One region of the Streptomyces sp. NPDC039430 genome, then DNA from elsewhere that is predicted to be linked to it. Evidence: riboswitches for the same ligand, from Rfam matches in the RefSeq annotation. Region 1 holds a riboswitch; each other region holds the start of a gene.
What was found. A riboswitch is a leader RNA that binds a small molecule or an ion and turns the genes downstream of it on or off. The one in region 1 is predicted to bind cyclic di-AMP.
Positions count from the first base shown of each region.

Region 1 (4,788 bases):
CGCGGACGACTACGCGTGCCAGACCGACGGGATGATCGGTCTGGGCTGCGGGGCCCGCTCCTACACCTCCGCGCTCCACTACTCGTTCGACTACGCGGTCGACATGCGTGAGATACGCGGCATCATCGACAGCTATACGGCGACGGAGGACTTCTCCCGCGCGGAGGTCGGCCGGCGGATCGACGAGGACGAGGCGCGCCGCCGTCATCTCCTCCAGTCCCTCCTCCAGGCCGGCGGGATGGCGGAGGCGGGCTACCGCGAGCGGTTCGGCTCCGGCCCAGCCGAGGACTTCCCGGTCGAGCTGGCCCGGTTCGCGTCCGCCGGCTGGCTCGACCAGAGCGCGCCGGCCGGTCTGCTGCGCCTCTCCCCCGAGGGGCTCGCGTACTCGGACGCGCTGGGCCCGGCGCTCTTCTCCCCCGCCGTACGCGCCGCGATGGCCGCGTACGAGAGGAAGTGAGGTCCATGGACCTGACGATCCTCTACCGCGGCCCGCTCGCCTCCTGCGACTACGACTGCCCGTACTGCCCGTTCGCCAAGCGCCGCGACAGCCGGGACCAACTGCGCGCGGACCGGGCCGCCCTGGAGCGCTTCACCGCCTGGGCGTCGGAGCAGCGGGAGGACAGGCTGTCGGTGCTGTTCACCCCGTGGGGCGAGGGGCTGGTGCGGTCCTGGTACCGGCGCGCCCTCACCGAGCTGTCCGGGCTGCCGCACATCGGCCGCGTGGCGATCCAGACGAATCTCAGCTGCCGCACGGACTGGCTGGCGGACGCCGATCCCGCGAAGCTCGCCCTGTGGTGTACGTACCACCCGGGCCAGACGCCCTACGACCGCTTTCTCGCGAAGACCCATGAGCTGGCGGACCGGTCGATCCGGTTCAGTGTGGGGGTCGTCGGCCTTCCGGACCATCTGGAGCATGCCCGCCGGCTGCGCGCGGACCTGCCCCAGGAGGTGTATCTCTGGATCAACGCGGCCGAGGGGCACGGCTATACGGACGAGGAGGCCGACCGCTGGACGGCTCTCGATCCGCTCTTCCCCTACAGCCGCAGCCCGCACCGCTCGGCCGGTCTGCCCTGCCGTACGGGCGAGTCGGTGATCTCGGTGGACGGCGAGGGGACGGTGCGGCGCTGCCACTTCGTCCGCGCCGAGCTCGGCAATCTCTACGACGGGTCCTACCGGCGGGCGCTGGCTCCGCGGGCGTGCCCGCTGGCGGTGTGCGACTGCCATATCGGCTATGTACATCTGGAGACGCTGCCGTTGTACGACGTCTTCGCCGGAGGGGTGCTGGAGCGGATCCCGGCGGGGATACGACCGGCCGGACCCACCACGGCTGGGGAGTCTCCGCGGATCAGTGTTTGAGGGGCAGAAGGTCGGGGCGTTTCGCCTCGACATGATCGCCGGACGACTCGCCGCGCAGCCGTCGCCCGATCCACGGCACCAGATACTCGCGCGCCCAGTGGATGTTGTCGCGCCGCACCTCCAGCGTTCCGCGCGGGGGCTGTGGCGGCCATGGCTGATCCGGGTCCGCGGGCACATCGAGGCCGAGCACCTGCGCGGCGCGCAACGCGACGCGGGTGTGCCCCTCGGGTGACAGATGCAGCCGGTCGCCGTCCCAGGCGCGCCTGTCCTGGACGGACTTGAGCGACCAGAGATCGAGCACCGGGCAGTCGTAGCGGTCCGCGATGGCCCGCACATGGGCGGTGTACGTGGCGATCTTGCCGCGCAGATGGCGCAGCACGGGCACGCCCCGGGTGTCGAAGCCGGTGGTCACCATGACCGTGCCGACTGCGCCGGAGAGATCGGCGACGGCCCGCTCGAAACGTTCGGCGACATCGTCGGGGTCGGTGCCGGGCCGGATGATGTCATTGCCGCCGGCGCAGAACGTCACCAGATCCGGGGCGAGTTCCTTCGCGCGCGGTATCTGTTCGTCGACGATCTGGTCGAGGAGCCGGCCGCGTACGGCGAGATTGGCGTACCGGAAATGGCCGTGGGCGGTGTTCTCCGTCGCACCCGAGACCGCCAGTTGGTCGGCGAGCAGGACCGCGAACCGGTCCGCCCAGCCGACATATGTCCCGTCGGGGCCCGGATCACCCACCCCCTCGGTGAAGCTGTCGCCGATCGCCGCGTAGGACCCGAGTACGCCATTTCTTCTTGATCTCGAATCGTCTGCCACAGCACCACATCATTCACCGGCATATGTGACCTACGCGACCGTAAGGAGGGGTTGACGCCGGGTGAGATATGCCATCGGTCAAGATTCGGCCAAGCGGGAATAGCCGCAAACCTCCGCTGCCCGGCACGGAAAGTGCCGGGCAGCGGAATGGGCCGAGGTGATCTGACGGGTCAGAGGTTGACGCCGTGCTCCCGGAGGTAGGCGACCGGGTCGACGTCCGAGCCGTACTCGGGGCCGGTGCGGATCTCGAAGTGCAGGTGCGGTCCGGTGGAATTGCCCGTGGAACCGGAGAGTCCGATCTGCTGGCCCGCGCTGACGGTGTCGCCCGCGGAGACCTCCAGGGACGACAGGTGGCCGTACTGCGAGTACATGCCGTCGCTGTGCTGGATGACGATCTGGTTGCCGTACGAGCCGCCCCAGCCGGCCGTCACGACCGTGCCGTCGCCGACCGCCTTGACGGGGGTGCCCGAGGACGCCGAGAAGTCGACACCGGTGTGGTAGCCGCTGGACCAGCTGGAGCCGGAGGCGCGGTACGGCGTGGAGGTGGGTCCGTCGACCGGCGCGGTGAAGCCGGAACCGGTGCTCGGCTCCGCGGTGTCGGCGGCGGGGGCCTGTTCGGCGGCCGAGGCGGCGGACTCGTCCGTCGAGCCGCTCGACGACGAGTCGCCGGACGCGGTGTCGCCGGACGACGCGGTGGCGGAGTCGGCCGAGGAGGAATCGGCGGTGTCGGCGGGCGAGGAGGCGGTGTCGGCCGAGGAGCTGGAGGGCTCCGCCGGAGCCTCGGACGGGGAACTCGCCGCGGCCCTCGCGCCGAGGGTCAGCTTGAGGCCCGGGTGGATCAGCGACGGGTTGTCGCCGACGGCCTCGCGGTTGTCCTGGTACAGCTTGTGCCAGCCGCCGCGGACATGGTGCTCGACGGCGATCTTCGAGAGATAGTCCCCGGCGACCACGGTGTAGGTCCTCGCGACCTTGGTGGCGGCGGCCCGGACGGCGGCCTGCTTCGTCTCGGCCCGCTGCTGGGCGCCGGACAGATTCTGGGCCGTGTGCGCCGAGGCGGGAACAGCGGCCTGCGGGGCGGTCGCGGGAGCGGCCTTCTCCGCGGCGTGCGCGCCGGTGGCGCCGATGAGCGGAAGCGCGATGGCCGCGCCACCCGTGCCGGCGGCGATGAATCCGCGCGAGATGGGATTGGTCTTGGGACGGCGGTGCTTACCCTTCGCGGGCATGGCGAATTCCTCTCCGGCGCCTGCGAGGTGAGCTGTCGGGTTCGGGCTGGAGCTGCCCGGCCGCGCGTGGTGCGCGACTTCACCCCAAGCCGTCCGGAGTTCCGGACCGGCGTACTACCTGGGTCCCCCGCTCCTGCCACGCGTTGATGGATGGATGCGAATTCCAAGCGGCGGCAGGATTCGGCGATCCGCTCGGATTGAGGCTGAAGGTAAGCGAGCCGGACGGCCGGAACAAGATGCCGTATTCCCGCGGTCGCACCCGTTCCGGATATCGCCCGGGTTATCCGGTCACCCTGTGTGGATTCCGGTCTCCAATTTCCTTACGGGGGAGCAATTCCCCTTCCCGATACCACCACGCAACGTCACGGATATGATCCTGCTCACGGCCCCGAGCCCATCTCCCCCGCGACCGGGGCAGGTTATACGGAATCACCCATTCCGGACAGATGGGCATGTGGGCGATATTCACCGGCACAGCGTGTCCGAATAATGCGCTTCTGCCCCCTCGGGCGCTGGGCTGATTGCTACAGGTTGCCTGAGGAACAAATGTCGTAGGGTCGGGAATCGACATCGTCGGCGAGCCGCGCCGACGGCAGACACGGAGGAGCACGCCGTGACGCAGCAGCTGCCGCAGGTCCCGTCGACAGAGCCCGAGTTGTCCGGCGTGCGCAACTTCCGCGACGTGGGCGGGCTGCCGACCACGGACGGCCGGCGGGTGGCCCACGGCAGGCTCTTCCGCAGCGGGCATCTCGCCAACGCCACCCCGGCCGACGCCGCCTTCCTCACCTCCCTCGGCCTGCACACCATCTTCGACTTCCGCAACGGCGCCGATCTGAAGCTCGACGGCGCGGACGTGGAGCTGCCCGGCGTACGCAATGTGAACCTGCCGCTCACCGATCCGGCGGACGGCGCCGAGTTCTGGCTGATGGTGCGGGACGGCGATCTCGACCAGCTGCGCTCGCTCCTCTCGGACGGCAAGGCGGCGAACCGGATGATCGACTCGTACCGGACGATCATCACGGAACGCACCGCCGAGCACAGCCGCGTCCTGCACTCGCTCGCCGAGGACAGCGTCCCCGCGCTCATGCACTGCGCGGCGGGCAAGGACCGGGCGGGGCTCTCCATCGCGGTGTCCCTGCTCGCCGTCGGGGTGGAGCCCGAGGCGATCGAGGCCGACTACCTCAAGTCGAACGACCCGAGCCGCCGCTACCCGATCCGCCGCAGCGACAGCTCGTCCGCCGGGATGTCCTCGGAGGTGATGGAGCTCCTCAGTCCGCTCTTCGACGCTCGCGCCGAGTACCTCGCGGCGGCCTTCGAGACCATCGAGAAGACCTGGGGCACCACGGACCGCTATCTGACCGAGGGGCTCGGGCTCGCCCCCGAGACCCGCGAGCG
Region 1 covers NZ_JBVKAK010000011.1:38,125-42,912, forward strand. The annotation lists gene ACZ7LS_RS25865 (STM4012 family radical SAM protein) at 1-457, shown strand, start outside; gene ACZ7LS_RS25870 (STM4011 family radical SAM protein) at 463-1,356, shown strand; gene ACZ7LS_RS25875 (SGNH/GDSL hydrolase family protein) at 1,346-2,170, opposite strand; gene ACZ7LS_RS25880 (M23 family metallopeptidase) at 2,341-3,393, opposite strand; cyclic di-AMP (ydaO/yuaA leader) riboswitch at 3,398-3,562, opposite strand; gene ACZ7LS_RS25885 (tyrosine-protein phosphatase) at 4,007-4,788, shown strand, end outside.

Region 2 (4,788 bases), on a different contig from region 1:
CACCTGGCCGCTGCGTGCCATGCAGTCGCTGGACTTCACCTTCGCCCCCGAAGGGGGGATAGCGGGCAAATCCGGCACGCTCACCCGTGACGCCACCGGCCTCGACTCCGATGACCGCGTCACGCCGCTGGCACGCCACCCCCGCAAACTCGATGTCTGGGGTCTGGACATCAAGTCCTTCCCCGACCCGGGCGACGTGGCGCTCACCTTCGCCATCGACGGCCCCGAGGGTCATGGCACGGGGACCCTCAAGCACCTGACCGTCCTCGACCAGCCGGGCCCGCCCCTGTCGCTGAGCTGGAGCGTCTGCGCCCTGCCCGTCCTCGGGCTGATCGCCTTCCTGGTCATCGCCTGGCGGCGCAACGAACCGGCGCGCCGGCTCGCCGAGTTGGGCATATAGCGCCGGACGCGCGCGCGGTGCGCGCAGGCGGCCGAAGGGGGAGCGTGGGACCGGCCACGCTCCCCCTTCGGCCGCGAACTGCCTTTTGCTGAAGGGTGGTCGCCGATTTCGATCCACTCTTCGGTGAAAGGCTGCCACGGAACTGACGCGTGGCACGACCGTGTTCGGAAACGACAGAAGGTCAGAAACGCGCACGGCTCCGCCAATTCAATGGCGTTGAGCGGTGCAATTGCCGTGAGAAGCGGCTCGCCCGGGATCCGCCGGGGTCCGCCGGGGTCCGCGAGGGGCCGTCCCCGGCGGCTTCCGAATTACGTGATCAAGCGCGATTCGGCGCCCGGTGGGACGCCCGAATTTCCAGTCATGGGTGGGACTGTCGAGGCCGGACCGACCAGGCCGGATCGCTCCTTTATGGGCGATTTATCTCCGTTCTCCCCGAAGTCCATTTATGTAGCGTTCATGTGACTTTCCACTCCCTTGGAACCCCCGTGAGCTGGACATTTCCGTCATGGGCGTGATGTGTGTCACGTAAGTGCCGGGTTGCGAGCGCCGCCTCCTCGTTCATTTCGTCCACGGAGAAGGCGAGTTGAGAGCCCCGGTATCGGGTGGGTAACGAGATCTTTCCGGGTTGGAATCGTGAATTGGATTCCGTTGTGAATTCAGGGCTTGTTTCGTCCGGGCGTCCTCGCTTACGTTCTCGTCACTCCGGATGGAACGCCGAATCCTGCCGCCGTCCGGAAACCCACACCCACCCACGTACGGCAGGAGCGGGGGACCCAGGTAAGTCGCCGATCCGTACTACGGGCCGGCTTGGGGTGAAGCCGCATTCACAGTGCGGCCGGGCATCTCCAGCTCGAACCCGACAGCTCACCTCGCAGGCGGAGGAGAGGAATTCGTCATGGCCTCAAAGGCTAAGCACCGTCGTCCCAAGAACAACCCCGTCGCCAGAGGCCTCGTCACCGCGGGCACGGGCGGTGCCGTACTCGCCTTCCCCCTGCTGGCCGCGACCACCGCGGAAGCGGCCCCGGCGCACACCGCCGCCACCGCCGACGCCAAGGTGTCCATGGCTCCGGCCGCCGCCGTTCAGACGGACGTCCCGGCGACCTACTCCGTGGTCTGGGGGGACTCGCTGTCCAGGATCGCGGACACGTACTCGATCAGCGGCGGCTGGCAGAAGCTCTATGAGGACAACCGTGACGTCATCGGCGGCAACCCGTCGCTGATCCACCCCGGTCTCACGCTGACGCTCGCGGCGGACTCCGCGTCGGAGGCCCCTGCCGACTCCACCGCCGACTCAACGGCCGACGAGAGCGCCACCACCGACGCGAGCGCCGCAGCCGATACGGGCGCCGCCACCCAGACGGCCGCGACGACGTACACCGACGACCTGGACGGCTGGATCCGGGAGTCGCTGGACGTCATGGCGCAGCACGGCATCCCCGGCTCCTACGACGGCATCTACCGCAACATCATGCGCGAGTCCTCGGGCAACCCGTCCGCCATCAACAACTGGGACTCGAACGCCGCCGCCGGCACCCCGTCCAAGGGCCTCCTGCAGGTCATCGACCCGACGTTCCAGGCCTACCACGTGCCCGGTACGTCGACGGACAGCTACGACCCGGTCGCCAACATCACCGCCGCGAGCAACTACGCGGCCGACCGCTACGGCTCGATCGACAACGTGAACGGCCCCTACTGACAGGCCCTCACGCCCGTCGCGGCAGGCCGGACAGCCCTCAGGGCCTGTCCGGCCTGCCGGCGTTCGCGCGTGTCCCCGTCCCGTGTCCCGTGTCCCCGCCGCTCCCCGGCCAGGCGCGCCGCGCGCGCAGCTCCCGTACCCCAGCCGCCGCCAGCACCAGCGCCGCCGCGCCCAGGGACCACAGCAGCTGCGGGCGCGCCGCGTCATTCGTCAGCATCAGACCGAAGACGACCGCCATCGCGGCGAGCGTGGCCCATGTCAGCCCCGGGAAGAGCCACATCCTCAGCACCAGCCGCTCCGGTGCCTCCCGCTCGATACGGCGCCGCAGCCGCAGCTGCGACACGGCGATCAAGGCCCAGACGAAGAGGAGCACCGCGCCGACCGCGTTGAGCATGTACAGGAAGACCGAGTCGGGCCAGCGGAGATTGAGCAGCACCGACACGAAGCCGAACGCCACGGACGCGAGGACCGCCCGCCGGGGCACACCGCCGCCGCTCACCGTCAGCAGGGACCGCGGCGCCTCGCCCCGTTCGGCCAGCGAGAAGACCATCCGGGACGATCCGTAGAGGTTGGCGTTGAGCGCCGACAGCAGGGCCACGAACACCACGATGTTCATGATCTGCGCGGCGGACGGGATGCCGATGGCGTCGAGGACGGTGACATACGGACTCAGCCCGGCCCGCTGCGCCGTCCAGGGCAGCACCGTCACGATGACCAGCATCGAACCGACGTAGAAGAACAGGATCCGGAACACCGCGCTGCGCACCGCCCGGGACACCGAGCGCACCGGGTCGTCGGACTCCGCCGCCGCGATCGTGACCACCTCCAGGCCGCCGAAGGCGAAGACGACGGCGAGCACACCGGAGATGACGCCCTGCCAGCCGCCGGGCAGGAAGCCGTCCTGTCCCGCGAGGTGGGTGAAGCCGACGGGGTCGGTGTCGGGCAGCAGGCCGAAGACCGCCAGCAGTCCGAGCACCAGGAACGCGACGATCGCGAACACCTTCAGGGCGGCGAACCAGAACTCGAACTCGCCGAAGTTCTTCACGGCGGCGAGGTTCGTGCCGGTGAAGAACACCATGAAGACCAGCACCCACGCCCACTGCGGCACCGAGGGCAGCCAGCCGTTCGCGATCCGCGCCGCGCCCGTCGCCTCCACCGCGAGGACGACGACCAGCAGGAACCAGTACAGCCAGCCCGCGCTGAACCCCGCCCACCGGCCGAGCGCCCGCTCGGCGTACACGGAGAACGAGCCCGACGACGGCATCGCGGCCGACATCTCGCCCAGCATCCGCATCACACACATCGCGAGCGCGCCCGCGATCAGATACGAGACGACGATCCCGGGCCCGGCCATCGCGATCCCGGCCCCCGAGCCGACGAAGAGCCCGGCGCCGATGACCCCGCCGAGGCCGAGCATGGTCAGATGGCGCTGCTTGAGCCCGCCGGCGAGCGGTGTCCGAGCGGCCGCCGCGGCCGTGGCCGTGGCTGTGCCCGTATCCGAATCCGTAGCCGTCCGGTCCGGGTCGGTACGGGCCGAGGTGTCGGGCGGGGTCTGGTCGTGCATGAGCGGTCAGGCTGCCTTCGGGGTGTGGGGGGATCTGCGGCACCACGCAGTGTCCCCGGACCACGCCCTCCCGGGCAAAACGAGCCGATCCCGACGCGACGACGGAGCGACGCGACGACGCGACGACGCGACGACGGAGCCATGGACCGATGGAGCGATGGACCGACGGGCAGGTCAGCGTACGCGGGCGACTCCGGCGTAGATGCCGCTGTCGTACCCGCCGCTCTCCTCTTCCGTCGGCGCGGCCGTGCCCTTGTACCAGTGAGGAGCCGTGACCAGTCCCGGCTCCGCGAGGTCCATGCCCTCGAAGAACCGCGCCACCCCCGCGCGGGTACGGAAGCCCAGCGTGATGCCGCCCCGCTTGTACTGCGCGACCACCTGTTCCACCAGCTCCGGATAGAGATCGGACGCGGCGTGCGAGAGCACCAGATAGCTGCCGCTGGGCAGGGCCTCCACCAGCGTGCCGACGATGTCGTACGGCTTCTCGTCCTCCGGGATGAAGTGCATGAGGGCGATGAGGGAGAGCGCGATCGGGCGGCTGAAATCCAGGAACCCCTGGGCGTGCTCCAGGATCGCCCGCGGCTCGCGGACATCCGCCTGGATGTAGTCGGTGGCGCCTTCCGGCGCACTGACCAGCAGGGCCTCGGCGTGCCGCAGGACGATGGGATCGTTGTCGGTGTAGACGACCCGCGCCTTCGGATTGATCTCCTGGACGATCTGGTGCAGGTTCGGCTTGGTCGGGATACCGGTGCCGATGTCGAGGAACTGGTCGATCCCGCTGAGCGCCAGCCAGGCGGTCGCGCGGCGCATGAAGGCACGGTTCTGCCGCGCGGCGGCCCTCGCCTCGGCGGGCAGCTGTGCCCCCACCGCCTGGTCGGTGGCGTAGTTGTCCTTGCCACCGAGGAGGAAGTCGTAGACACGGGCGGGATGGGGCTTGCTCGTGTCGATCTGCGGCTTGGGCAGCTGGGCCGTCATTGAACGCTCCCATGGCGTGGAGGCGGGGAAAGGAACCGGTGAAGGGGCTCGCGGCGCCGGGGTATCCGTTTCGAGCGATCCAGGTGGGCGCGAGCGGTAACAGAGTATGTGATGGGGGGAGTTGCTGTTCGAGCGAGGCGCGTATGTACGAGC
Region 2 covers NZ_JBVKAK010000003.1:59,145-63,932, forward strand. The annotation lists gene ACZ7LS_RS09500 (hypothetical protein) at 1-400, shown strand, start outside; cyclic di-AMP (ydaO/yuaA leader) riboswitch at 1,137-1,291, shown strand; gene ACZ7LS_RS09505 (transglycosylase SLT domain-containing protein) at 1,296-2,096, shown strand; gene ACZ7LS_RS09510 (amino acid permease) at 2,134-3,513, opposite strand; gene ACZ7LS_RS09515 (SAM-dependent methyltransferase) at 3,835-4,635, opposite strand.
Region 2: another riboswitch for cyclic di-AMP. It lies ahead of ACZ7LS_RS09505 (transglycosylase SLT domain-containing protein); the one in region 1 lies ahead of ACZ7LS_RS25880 (M23 family metallopeptidase).

Region 3 (4,788 bases), on a different contig from region 1:
GCTGTCGTCAACGCGGAGATCCGTGCCCTGTGGGCGCGCGCCGGTGGCGCGCTGCCGCCCGCCGAGCAGGAGCGCTACCAGCGGCTTCTGGTGGAGTGGGCCGCCGCGGTCCGTGCCGATGTCGTCGAGGCCGCCTAGCCCGTCCGTGCGCCGAGTGGTGATGATCTTGCTCCGGATGGCGTAGAGTTGCATTCAACGGCGCGGGGTGGAGCAGCTCGGTAGCTCGCTGGGCTCATAACCCAGAGGTCGCAGGTTCAAATCCTGTCCCCGCTACTGGAAGAAAACGAAGGCCCGGATTCCTGGTGAATCCGGGCCTTCGTCGTGTCCACCCGGGCCCGGACCGGCCGCCGGTACGGGTACGAGCGGACCGGCTGCCGGTCCGCTCGCTCCGGGCCCGGATTCCGTCGTGGCCTCGATGACGCGCGCTCCCCGTCGACCATGACAAGTACGGTGAAGGTACGGCTGTGCTCGTGCGGGACGCCATGAGGGTGTACGCCGGGCGCCAGCCGACCGACTGATCGGGGCCGTCGGCCGATCGGTGCGCCGGAGCACCGGCCGGGCCGGCGGGGCCGCTCGCCGTAGCCCACTCGGCCGACGGCGAGTCGCCACCCGGGATGGCAGCGGCCAGCCTGATGGAGCGCGGCACCGTCCGCAGCAGTCGGCGGACCGGGCAGGAGACCACTGGTGTGGAGACTGAGGAAGCTCGGAAAGGGCACGGGCGGCACAGGCCGGCGGGCGGCTGAGGACGCCGGTATCTGGGCAGGTCGCGGAACGGGTTTCTGGACGGCCGGTGACAACGTCCGCGGCGGCGGCCGGTATCCCGCGGGACGCGGCCGTACCGGACGCAGGCTGGTACGGGTGCTGCCCGTGCTGGTGATCGTCGCCGGGGTGATCTTCGACCTCGTGACCCCGACGCGCGTCACCGCGTCCCCCCTCTTCGCCGCGGCTCCGCTGGTCGCCGCCCCGTTCTATCCGATGGCAGGCACGCTCGTCATCGCCCTCACCTCGCTGGTCGCCGAGGTGGTGCTGCACATCCACGCGGACACCCAGTTCCAGGTGGAGTCGATCAGCGAGGTGCTGACGGTGCTGGTCGTGTCCCTGCTGGCGCTGTACATCAACGGTGTCGTACGGCGCAGCGGTGAGCGGCTGGCCTCCGCCCGCATCATCGCCGAGACCGCCCAGCGCGCGGTGCTGCCCAGACCCGCCGAACGGATCGGGGGGCTGCGGATCGCCGCGCGGTACGAGGCGGCGCAGGAGGGCGCGTTCATCGGCGGGGACCTCTTCGCCGTACAGGACACGCCGTACGGGGTGCGGCTGGTGGTCGGGGATGTACGGGGGAAGGGTCTTGACGCGGTCGAAGCGGTGGCGGTGGTCATCGGGTCCTTCCGGGAGGCCGCCGAGCAGGAGAGTTCGCTGGAGGCGGTCGCGCAGCGGCTGGAGCGGGCTCTCCGGCGGGAGGGGACACGGCAGGACGCGCTCGATATCTTCGAGGGGTTCACGACGGCCGTACTGGCCGAGATCCCGCACGACGAGGGTGTGGTGCGGCTGGTCAACCGCGGCCACCCCGAGCCGCTGCTGGTGTGCGGCGACGGCGAGGTGCGGATGCTCGTCGCGACCGACCCCGCGCTGCCGCTCGGGATGAGCGAACTGGGTATGTGGCCGGACCGCGCCGAGCAGGCCGCGTATCCGGAAGGCGCGACGCTGCTCTTCTATACGGACGGGCTGACCGAGGCGCGTGATGCCCACGGGGTTTTCTACGTCCCGCGCGAACGGCTCGACGGCCGGGTCTTCCAGGGGCCCGACGAGATGCTCCAGGCGCTCATCGACGATGTGCGGCGGCACACGGGCGGCGGGAGCCAGGACGACATGGCGCTGCTGGCGGTCAGCCGGCCCTCGGAGGGTGAGCCGGAGCGGCGCAGGACCATGCCCTTGGTGCCGTGAGACGGCCGGAGCCATCAGCCGGCGTCGTCAGCCGGATCGCCGGACGGATGCGTCCGGCCGGACCCCTCGCCACCGTCCGTAGTCGAGAGGTATCCCTCCGCATAACATTTGACACACCGTCAGAAATGCGAGCCGCCCTGATGGGCCGTCAACTCGCCCGATTCCGTTCCCTTCCGTCCCGGTACGTCCGATGCGAAGTCGTTAACGATCACCCGGAACAGCTTGGAATAAGGCCCGGGTCTCTATTAACGTTCGATAACGCAGCGCGGTCGTCCCAGCCGTCGTAAGAGATGGCACCGTGCGCACGCGCCGAATCCCGCAAGGGAACCGGGGAACCACCAATTGGGGTGAATCGGGTGTTTTCTGTCGCCTTGTGCGGCAGGAGCGCTCGTAGGAGACCTTCCTGCTCCGAACCCGTCAGCTAACCCGGTAGGCGAGAAGGAAGGAAAGGAGTACGCCTCAGTGGCGTCCAACAAGCCTGCCCCCGAAGCCCTCTTCGAAACGCGCTCCCACGGCGACGAGCCGGACAGGGCATGGGGGGAATGGAATCCCACCGAGGAGTCCATACGGCCCGTACGCGGCCGGCATCGCGTCGCCAAGCAGCGCGGACTGGCCCGTAGCTCCACCGTCCTCGGCGTGGGCGTCATCGCCGCCGTCGGCGCGGGCGGCATCGCCACCGCGCAGGACAAGCCCGCGGTCTCCATATCCCTGCCCGACGCGATCGCGGACAATCTTCCGGACGCCAAGTCTCTGCCGGGAATGGGCTCGCTCGCCTCGGACGACTCCGAGTCCGAGGTGCTCGCCGCCCCGCTCACCACCGCCGGGCTCACGGCCTCGGACACCGAACAGGGCGCCACCGACGCGGGAGAGGCGCTGCGCGCCCGTATCCTCCAGCAGGCCGAGGCGCAGCAGACCGGGGCCGACGCGGCGCAGAAGGCGGCCGCGGAGTCGGCGGCGGCCGAGAAGGCCGCGGCCGAGGCCAAGAAGCAGCAGTCCGAGGCCGAGAAGAAGATCGAAGAGGCGAAGAAGAAGGCCGAGGCCGAGGCCAGGGCCAAGGCGGAGAAGGCGCGGCTGGCCAAGCTGGCCGCCAGCTACGCGATCCCCACCTCCTCGTACACGATCACCTCGACCTACGGTCAGGCCGGCTCGCTGTGGTCCTCCGGCCAGCACACCGGCCTGGACTTCGCCGCGCCGACGGGCACCCCGCTCAAGGCCGTGCACAGCGGCACCGTCAAGTCGGCCGGCTGGTCGGGCTCGTACGGATACCGCACGGTCCTGGAGCTCGATGACGGCACGGAGATCTGGTACGCCCACCAGTCCTCGATCAGCGTGAGCGCCGGGCAGAAGGTCAGCACCGGCGAGGTCATCGGCAGGGTCGGCGCGACCGGCAACGTGACCGGCGCCCATCTGCACCTCGAAGTCCACACGGCGGGCGGCTCGGGCATCGACCCGATGAGCTGGCTGCGCGGCAAGGGCCTCAACCCGTAGACCTCGTCTCCACGGACCTTCCCCCGCGAGCCTGTGGGCCCGCGAGCCTGTGGGCTCGTGGGCCCGTTGGGTTCGCGAGCCCGTTGGGTTCGTGGGGCCGCGGTTTCGTGGGGCCGCGAGTTCGGCGGACATTCCCCCATACGGTCCCTATCGGGGCGTGGAGCGGAATAGGGCGGACCCCTTCGGGAGTTGCAGCCGCCTATGACCGCTCTGCGCCCACTGGGCTCTTCCGATCTGCACGTCTTCCCGCTCGCCCTCGGCGGCAATGTCTTCGGCTGGACCGCCGACGAGACGGCCTCCTTCGCCGTCCTCGACGCGTACGCCGCCGCAGGCGGGAACTTCATCGACACCGCCGACCTGTACTCCGCCTGGGTGCCGGGCCACAAGGGCGGTGAATCCGAGACCGTCATCGGCAACTGGATCGCCTCGCGCGGCAATCGCTCCGAGGTGCTGGTCGCGACCAAGGTCGGCGGGCACCCGCAGTACAAGGGGCTCCGGGCCGCCACCATCAAGGCCGGCGTCGAGGAGTCCCTGCGTCGGCTCCGTACGGACTACATCGACCTCTACTACACGCACTTCGACGACCCCGAGGTCCCGGTCGAGGAGATCGTCACCGCCCTCGACCAGCTGGTGACGGCGGGCAAGGTCCGCGCGCTCGGCGCCTCCAACATCAGCGCGGAGCGGCTGGCCGCCTCGCTCGCCTTCTCGGAGCGCGAGGGGCTGGCCCGCTATGTGGCGCTCCAGCCGCACTACAACCTGGTCTCGCGGGACACGTACGAGGGCGAGCTGCAGGACACCGTCCGGCGTCACGGCCTCTCGGCCGTGCCGTACTTCGCGCTGGCCTCGGGCTTCCTCACCGGCAAGTACCGTCCCGGGACCACGGTCGACAGTCCCCGCGCCGACCGCGCGGCCACGTATCTGGAGTCCGAGCGGGGCAGCAAGGTCCTGACCGCGCTGGACCGGATCGCCGGGGCGCGGGGCGCCGAGGTCGCGACCGTCGCACTGGCCTGGCTGGCGGCGCAGCCGACGGTGGTCGCACCGCTCGCGTCCGCGCGTACGACCGAGCAGTTGCCCGCGCTGCTGGCGGCGGCGGCCCTTGAGCTGACGGCGGAGGAGCTGGCGGAGCTCACCACGGCCTCCGCCTGAGGCCCTCGCCCGACATATGCCAGGTTGGTTGGTCATGAGCCAGGTTCCTCATTGGCGGTACGGGTTGTAGCCGTCGTAGTCGATGTACGGCGGCGGCACCCGCACCCGGCCCGTGGCCCGCGCCGCATAGGTCAGCGCGGGCCCGGCTATCTCCCTGCGCTGCCACAGATGGTGCAGCAGCTCCTGCTCGCGCTCGATGAAGTCCGGGCCCAC
Region 3 covers NZ_JBVKAK010000009.1:21,626-26,413, reverse strand. The annotation lists gene ACZ7LS_RS22455 (hypothetical protein) at 1-138, shown strand, start outside; tRNA gene ACZ7LS_RS22450 (tRNA-Met) at 200-273, shown strand; gene ACZ7LS_RS22445 (PP2C family protein-serine/threonine phosphatase) at 685-1,941, shown strand; cyclic di-AMP (ydaO/yuaA leader) riboswitch at 2,239-2,392, shown strand; gene ACZ7LS_RS22440 (M23 family metallopeptidase) at 2,404-3,429, shown strand; gene ACZ7LS_RS22435 (aldo/keto reductase) at 3,631-4,575, shown strand; gene ACZ7LS_RS22430 (PrsW family intramembrane metalloprotease) at 4,624-4,788, opposite strand, start outside.
Region 3: another riboswitch for cyclic di-AMP. It lies ahead of ACZ7LS_RS22440 (M23 family metallopeptidase); the one in region 1 lies ahead of ACZ7LS_RS25880 (M23 family metallopeptidase).

Region 4 (4,788 bases), on a different contig from region 1:
ACGGCGTGATTGTTAATTGCGGACGCTCGCGATGTTTACGGCATGTTGCGAAACCCTCACCTTTTCCCGGCCGCGCTCCGGTCGCTTCAGCCGGTGCGCCGCCGCCGTACGCTCCGCGTGCAGCGCCGTCAGCGTCCGCGCCCGCTCCGCGTCGCCACGCGCCACGGCGTCCACGATCGCGCCGTGCTCCGCCCAGGACTCCAGGGGGCTGGCGGGCTGGTCGACCACGTACATCCAGGCGATCTTGTGCCGGAGCTGGGTGAGCGGGGCGGTGAGCGCCGGGCTTCCCGACGCCTGCGTGAGCGTCTCGTGGAACCAGGCGCCCAGTGAGCGCAGATCCTCGCCCTGGCCTCTGCGGGCCCGCTCCTGCCCCAGTCTGACCAGGCCGCGCAGGACCTTGAGATGGGCTTCCGTACGGCGCTGGGCGGCGCGCGCGGCGCCCAGCGGCTCCAGCAGCAGCCGCACGTCGAGCAGGTCGGCCGCCTCCTGCTCCGTGGGCTCGGCCACACAGGCGCCGACATGGCGGCGGGTGGTCACGAAGCCCTCCGACTCCAGCGTGCGCAGGGCTTCGCGCACCGGGACGCGGGAGACGCCGTAGCGCCGTGCCAGGTGCTCCTCCGTGAGCCGGCTGCCGCGTTCGAATACGCCGGAGATGATGTCGTCGCGAATAGCCGTGCATACCGAGTGCGCGGGAATGCGCATGTCCGAACCTCCGCCTTAATCCGCGCGAAACGCTGCCGATCGACGCCTGTTCCGTGACTCTATTGCAATCATCGCGAATTTCCGATGGGTGCCCGGAATCCATGGATATCTTTTGGCCAGCGGACCGCGGCGGGCGCGGACGCGACGCCGAAGGCCCCGGCGCTGCGCCGGGGCCTTCGGGGGGGCGGAGTGGTCAGACGTTCACGCCGTGCGCGCGCAGATACGCGACGGGGTCGATGTCCGAGCCGTAGTCGGGGCCCGTCCTGGCCTCGAAGTGGAGGTGCGGCCCGGTGACGTTGCCGGTCGCGCCCGAGACGCCGATCCGCTGCCCCGGGGTGACGCTCTGGCCGACGGCGACGCCGATCGAGGAGAGATGGCCGTACTGGGTGTACGTGCCGTCGCTCATCCGCAGCACGATGTTGTTGCCGTACGAGCCGCCCCAGCCCGCCTCGACCACGGTGCCCGCGCCCACGGCCACGACGGACGTGCCGGAGGCGGCGCGGAAGTCGACGCCCGAGTGGCTGCCGGAGGACCAGAGCGAGCCGCCCGCCCGGTAACCGGTGGTGACGTACGAGCCGGCGATGGGGAGCTGGAAGGCGTTGAGGCGTTCGCGCTCGGCGGCCCGCGCCGCGCGCTCCTTCTCCGCGCGGAGCTCCTGGGCGCGGGCCTCCGCCTTGCGCGCCGCCTCCGCCTTCGCCGCGGCCCTCGCCCTGACCTCGGCGGCGGCCCGGCGCTGCGCGTCGGCCTGGGCGTCGATGGTGCCGGCGAGGGAGTCGTTGATGACCAGGGCCTGGGCAAGACCGGTCGGCCGGGCGGCGGCCACGCCGGTGTCGGCGGCGAGCGCCGGGGAAGCGGCGAGGGTGCTGATGACGCCGGTGGCGGCGAGGGTCGCGGCACCCGCGACGCCCGCGCTCCTGCGGCTCATACGGCTGCGGGCACGATGCTTCCCGGTGGCACGGGTGAACGCCATGGGGTGGCTGGTCCTTTCCTTCCTTCTCGCCTACCGGGTTAGCTGACGGGTTCGGAGCAGGAAGGTCTCCTACGGGCGTGCCTGCCACTCACGGCGGCGACACCCGATTCACCCCAGGGACTTCGTGGGTCCCCGGCTCCCCAGGCTCGCGCCTGACGGGGACTCGGCGATGACTGTCCGGTGCCGCGGACGCGGCGCAACTGGCGGACAGCCGGACCGACGTTAAGCGGGTGGTCTTTCAATCACCAAACAGACAGGCCCCTTTGTAGCGCACACCACAGGGCAGACAACCACCCTCCCCCTCAAAGAGGGACATAAAGGGAAACCCCGGCGGCCGAAGCCACCGGGGTTCCACGAAGAGGCCGGATCAGCCCGTGACGACCGTCACTTCGCCGATCCCGAGAGCCGTGACCGGCTCCTTGATCTGCGCGGCGTCACCGACGAGCACGGTGACGAGCCGGTCCACCGGGAAGGCGTTGACGGCCGCGGCCGTCGCCTCGACGGTGCCGGTCTCGGCCAGCCGCGCGTACAGCTGCGCCTGGAAGTCGTCCGGCAGGTACTGCTCGACCTGGTCGGCCAGCGTGCTCGCGACGGAGGCCGCCGTCTCGTACTTCAGCGGGGCCACCCCCACCAGGTTCTGGACGGCCACATCGCGCTCGGCGTCGGTCAGCCCCTCGGCCGCGAGGGTGCGCAGCACCTTCCAGAGGTCGTCCAGCGCCGGGCCGGTGGACGCGGTGTCCACGGAGCCGCTGATGGCGAGCATCGCCGCGCCGGCCGCACCGCCCGGCGCGTCGGGCGCCGAGGAGCGCAGCACCTGGCCGAAGGCCCGTACGCCGTAGGTGTAGCCCTTCTCCTCGCGCAGCACCCGGTCGAGCCGGGAGGTGAGCGTGCCGCCCAGGCAGTACGTGCCGAGGACCTGGGCGGGCCAGACCCGGTCGTGCCGGTCGGCGCCGATGCGGCCGATCAGCAGCTGGGTCTGGACGGCGCCGGGGCGGTCCACGATCACCACACGGCCCGTGTCGTCGGCGGTCACGGGCGGCATGGGACGGGGGGCGACGGTGTCGCCGGTCCAGGTGCCGAGGGTGTCGGCGAGGATCTTGTCGAGATCGACGCCGGTGAGATCACCGACGATCACAGCGGTGGCCGTGGCGGGGCGCACATGCGCCTCGTAGAAGGCGCGCACGCCCGCGGCGTCGATGCGCTCCACCGTCTCCTCGGTGCCCTGGCGCGGCCGTGACATGCGCGAGGAGGCCGGGAACAGCTCCTTGGACAGCTGCTTGGCGGCGCGGCGGCCCGGGTTGGCGGTCTCGTGCGGGATCTCGTCGAGACGGTTGCGTACGAGCCGCTCGACCTCGCTGTCCGCGAAGGCGGGGGCCCGCAGCGCCTCGGCGAGCAGACCGAGCGCCTTGGGCAGCCTGGAGACGGGGACCTCCAGGGAGATCCGGACGCCCGGGTGGTCGGCGTGCGCGTCGAGCGTGGCGCCGCAGCGCTCCAGCTCGGCGGCGAACTCCTCGGCGCTGCGCTTGTCGGTGCCCTCGGAGAAGGCCCGCGCCATGATGGTGGCGATGCCGTCGAGCCCCTCGGGCTCGGCGTCCAGCGGGGCGTCGAGATTGATCTCGACCGCCACCACCTGCTGGCCGGGACGGTCGCAGCGCAGCACCGTCAGTCCGTTGTCGAGAGCGCCGCGCCCGGGGGCGGGGAAGGCCCAGGGCCTGGCCTCGCCGGCTGTCGGACGCGGGTGGAAGTCCATGGTCACGGCAGCGTCGGTCACTGGTCCGCCCCCTCGTGCTCGTCGGTCTCGTCTTCATCGGCGGAGGCGTCGTCGCCGTCGGCGGTGACCGGTTCGTAGACCAGCACCGCGCGGTTGTCGGGGCGCAGCCGCGCCGCGGCGACGGCCCGTACCTCTTCCGCGGTGACGTCCAGGACGCGGGTCACGGCGGTCAGCGCCAGCTGCGGGTCGCCGAAGAGCACGGCGTACCTGCACAGTTCGTCGGCGCGGCCGGCGACCGTACCGAGCCGGTCCAGCCACTCGCGCTCCAGCTGGGCCTGGGCCCGCTCCATCTCCTCGGCGGTCGGGCCCTCCGCGGCGAAGCGTGCCAGCTCGTCGTCGACCGCTGTCTCGATCTCCGGGACCTCGACCCCGCCGGACGTCTTCACGTCCAGCCAGCCGAGGGAGGGCGCGCCCGCCAGGCGCAGCAGTCCGAAGCCCGCGGCGACCGCGGTCTGGTCGCGGCGCACCAGCCGGTTATGGAGCCGGGAGGACTCGCCGCCGCCGAGGACGGTCAGCGCCAGGTCCGCGGCGTCGCACTCGCGGGTGCCGTCGTGCGGCAGCCGGTACGCGGCCATCAGGGCGCGGGCCGGGACCTCCTCGTGGATCTCCTCGCGCAACTGCTCACCGATGGTGTCGGGGAGCGAACCGTCGCGCGGCGGCTGCTTGCCGTCGTGGGAGGGGATCGAGCCGAAGTACTTCTCGATCCAGCCGAGCGTCTGCTCGGGGTCGATGTCGCCGACGACCGAGAGCACCGCGTTGTTCGGCGCGTAGTTCGTACGGAAGAACGCGCGGGCGTCCTCCAGGGTCGCCGCGTCCAGGTCGGCCATCGAGCCGATCGGGGTGTGGTGGTACGGATGGCCCTCGGGGTACGCGAGCGCGGTCAGCCGCTCGAAGGCCGTACCGTAGGGCACGTTGTCGTACCGCTGGCGGCGCTCGTTCTTGACGACGTCCCGCTGGTTCTCCATGGACTCGTCGTCGAGCGCGGCGAGCAGCGAGCCCATCCGGTCGGCTTCCAGCCAGAGCGCCAGCTCCAGCTGGTGGGTGGGCATCGTCTCGAAATAGTTGGTGCGCTCGAAGCTGGTGGTGCCGTTCAGGGAGCCGCCGGCCCCCTGCACCAGCTCGAAGTGGCCGTTCCCCTTCACCTGCGCCGAGCCCTGGAACATCAGGTGCTCGAAGAGGTGGGCGAGTCCCGTACGGCCCTTGACCTCGTGCCGTGAGCCGACGTCGTACCAGAGGCACACCGCGGCGACCGGGGTCAGGTGGTCCTCGGAGAGCACCACGCGCAGGCCGTTGGCCAGGCGGTGCTCGGTCGCTGTCAGGCCGCCGGAACCGGCCTGCGCTGTGG
Region 4 covers NZ_JBVKAK010000013.1:61,886-66,673, forward strand. The annotation lists gene ACZ7LS_RS27925 (GntR family transcriptional regulator) at 13-702, opposite strand; gene ACZ7LS_RS27930 (M23 family metallopeptidase) at 896-1,672, opposite strand; cyclic di-AMP (ydaO/yuaA leader) riboswitch at 1,686-1,851, opposite strand; gene ACZ7LS_RS27935 (M16 family metallopeptidase) at 2,040-3,422, opposite strand; gene ACZ7LS_RS27940 (M16 family metallopeptidase) at 3,440-4,788, opposite strand, start outside.
Region 4: another riboswitch for cyclic di-AMP. It lies ahead of ACZ7LS_RS27930 (M23 family metallopeptidase); the one in region 1 lies ahead of ACZ7LS_RS25880 (M23 family metallopeptidase).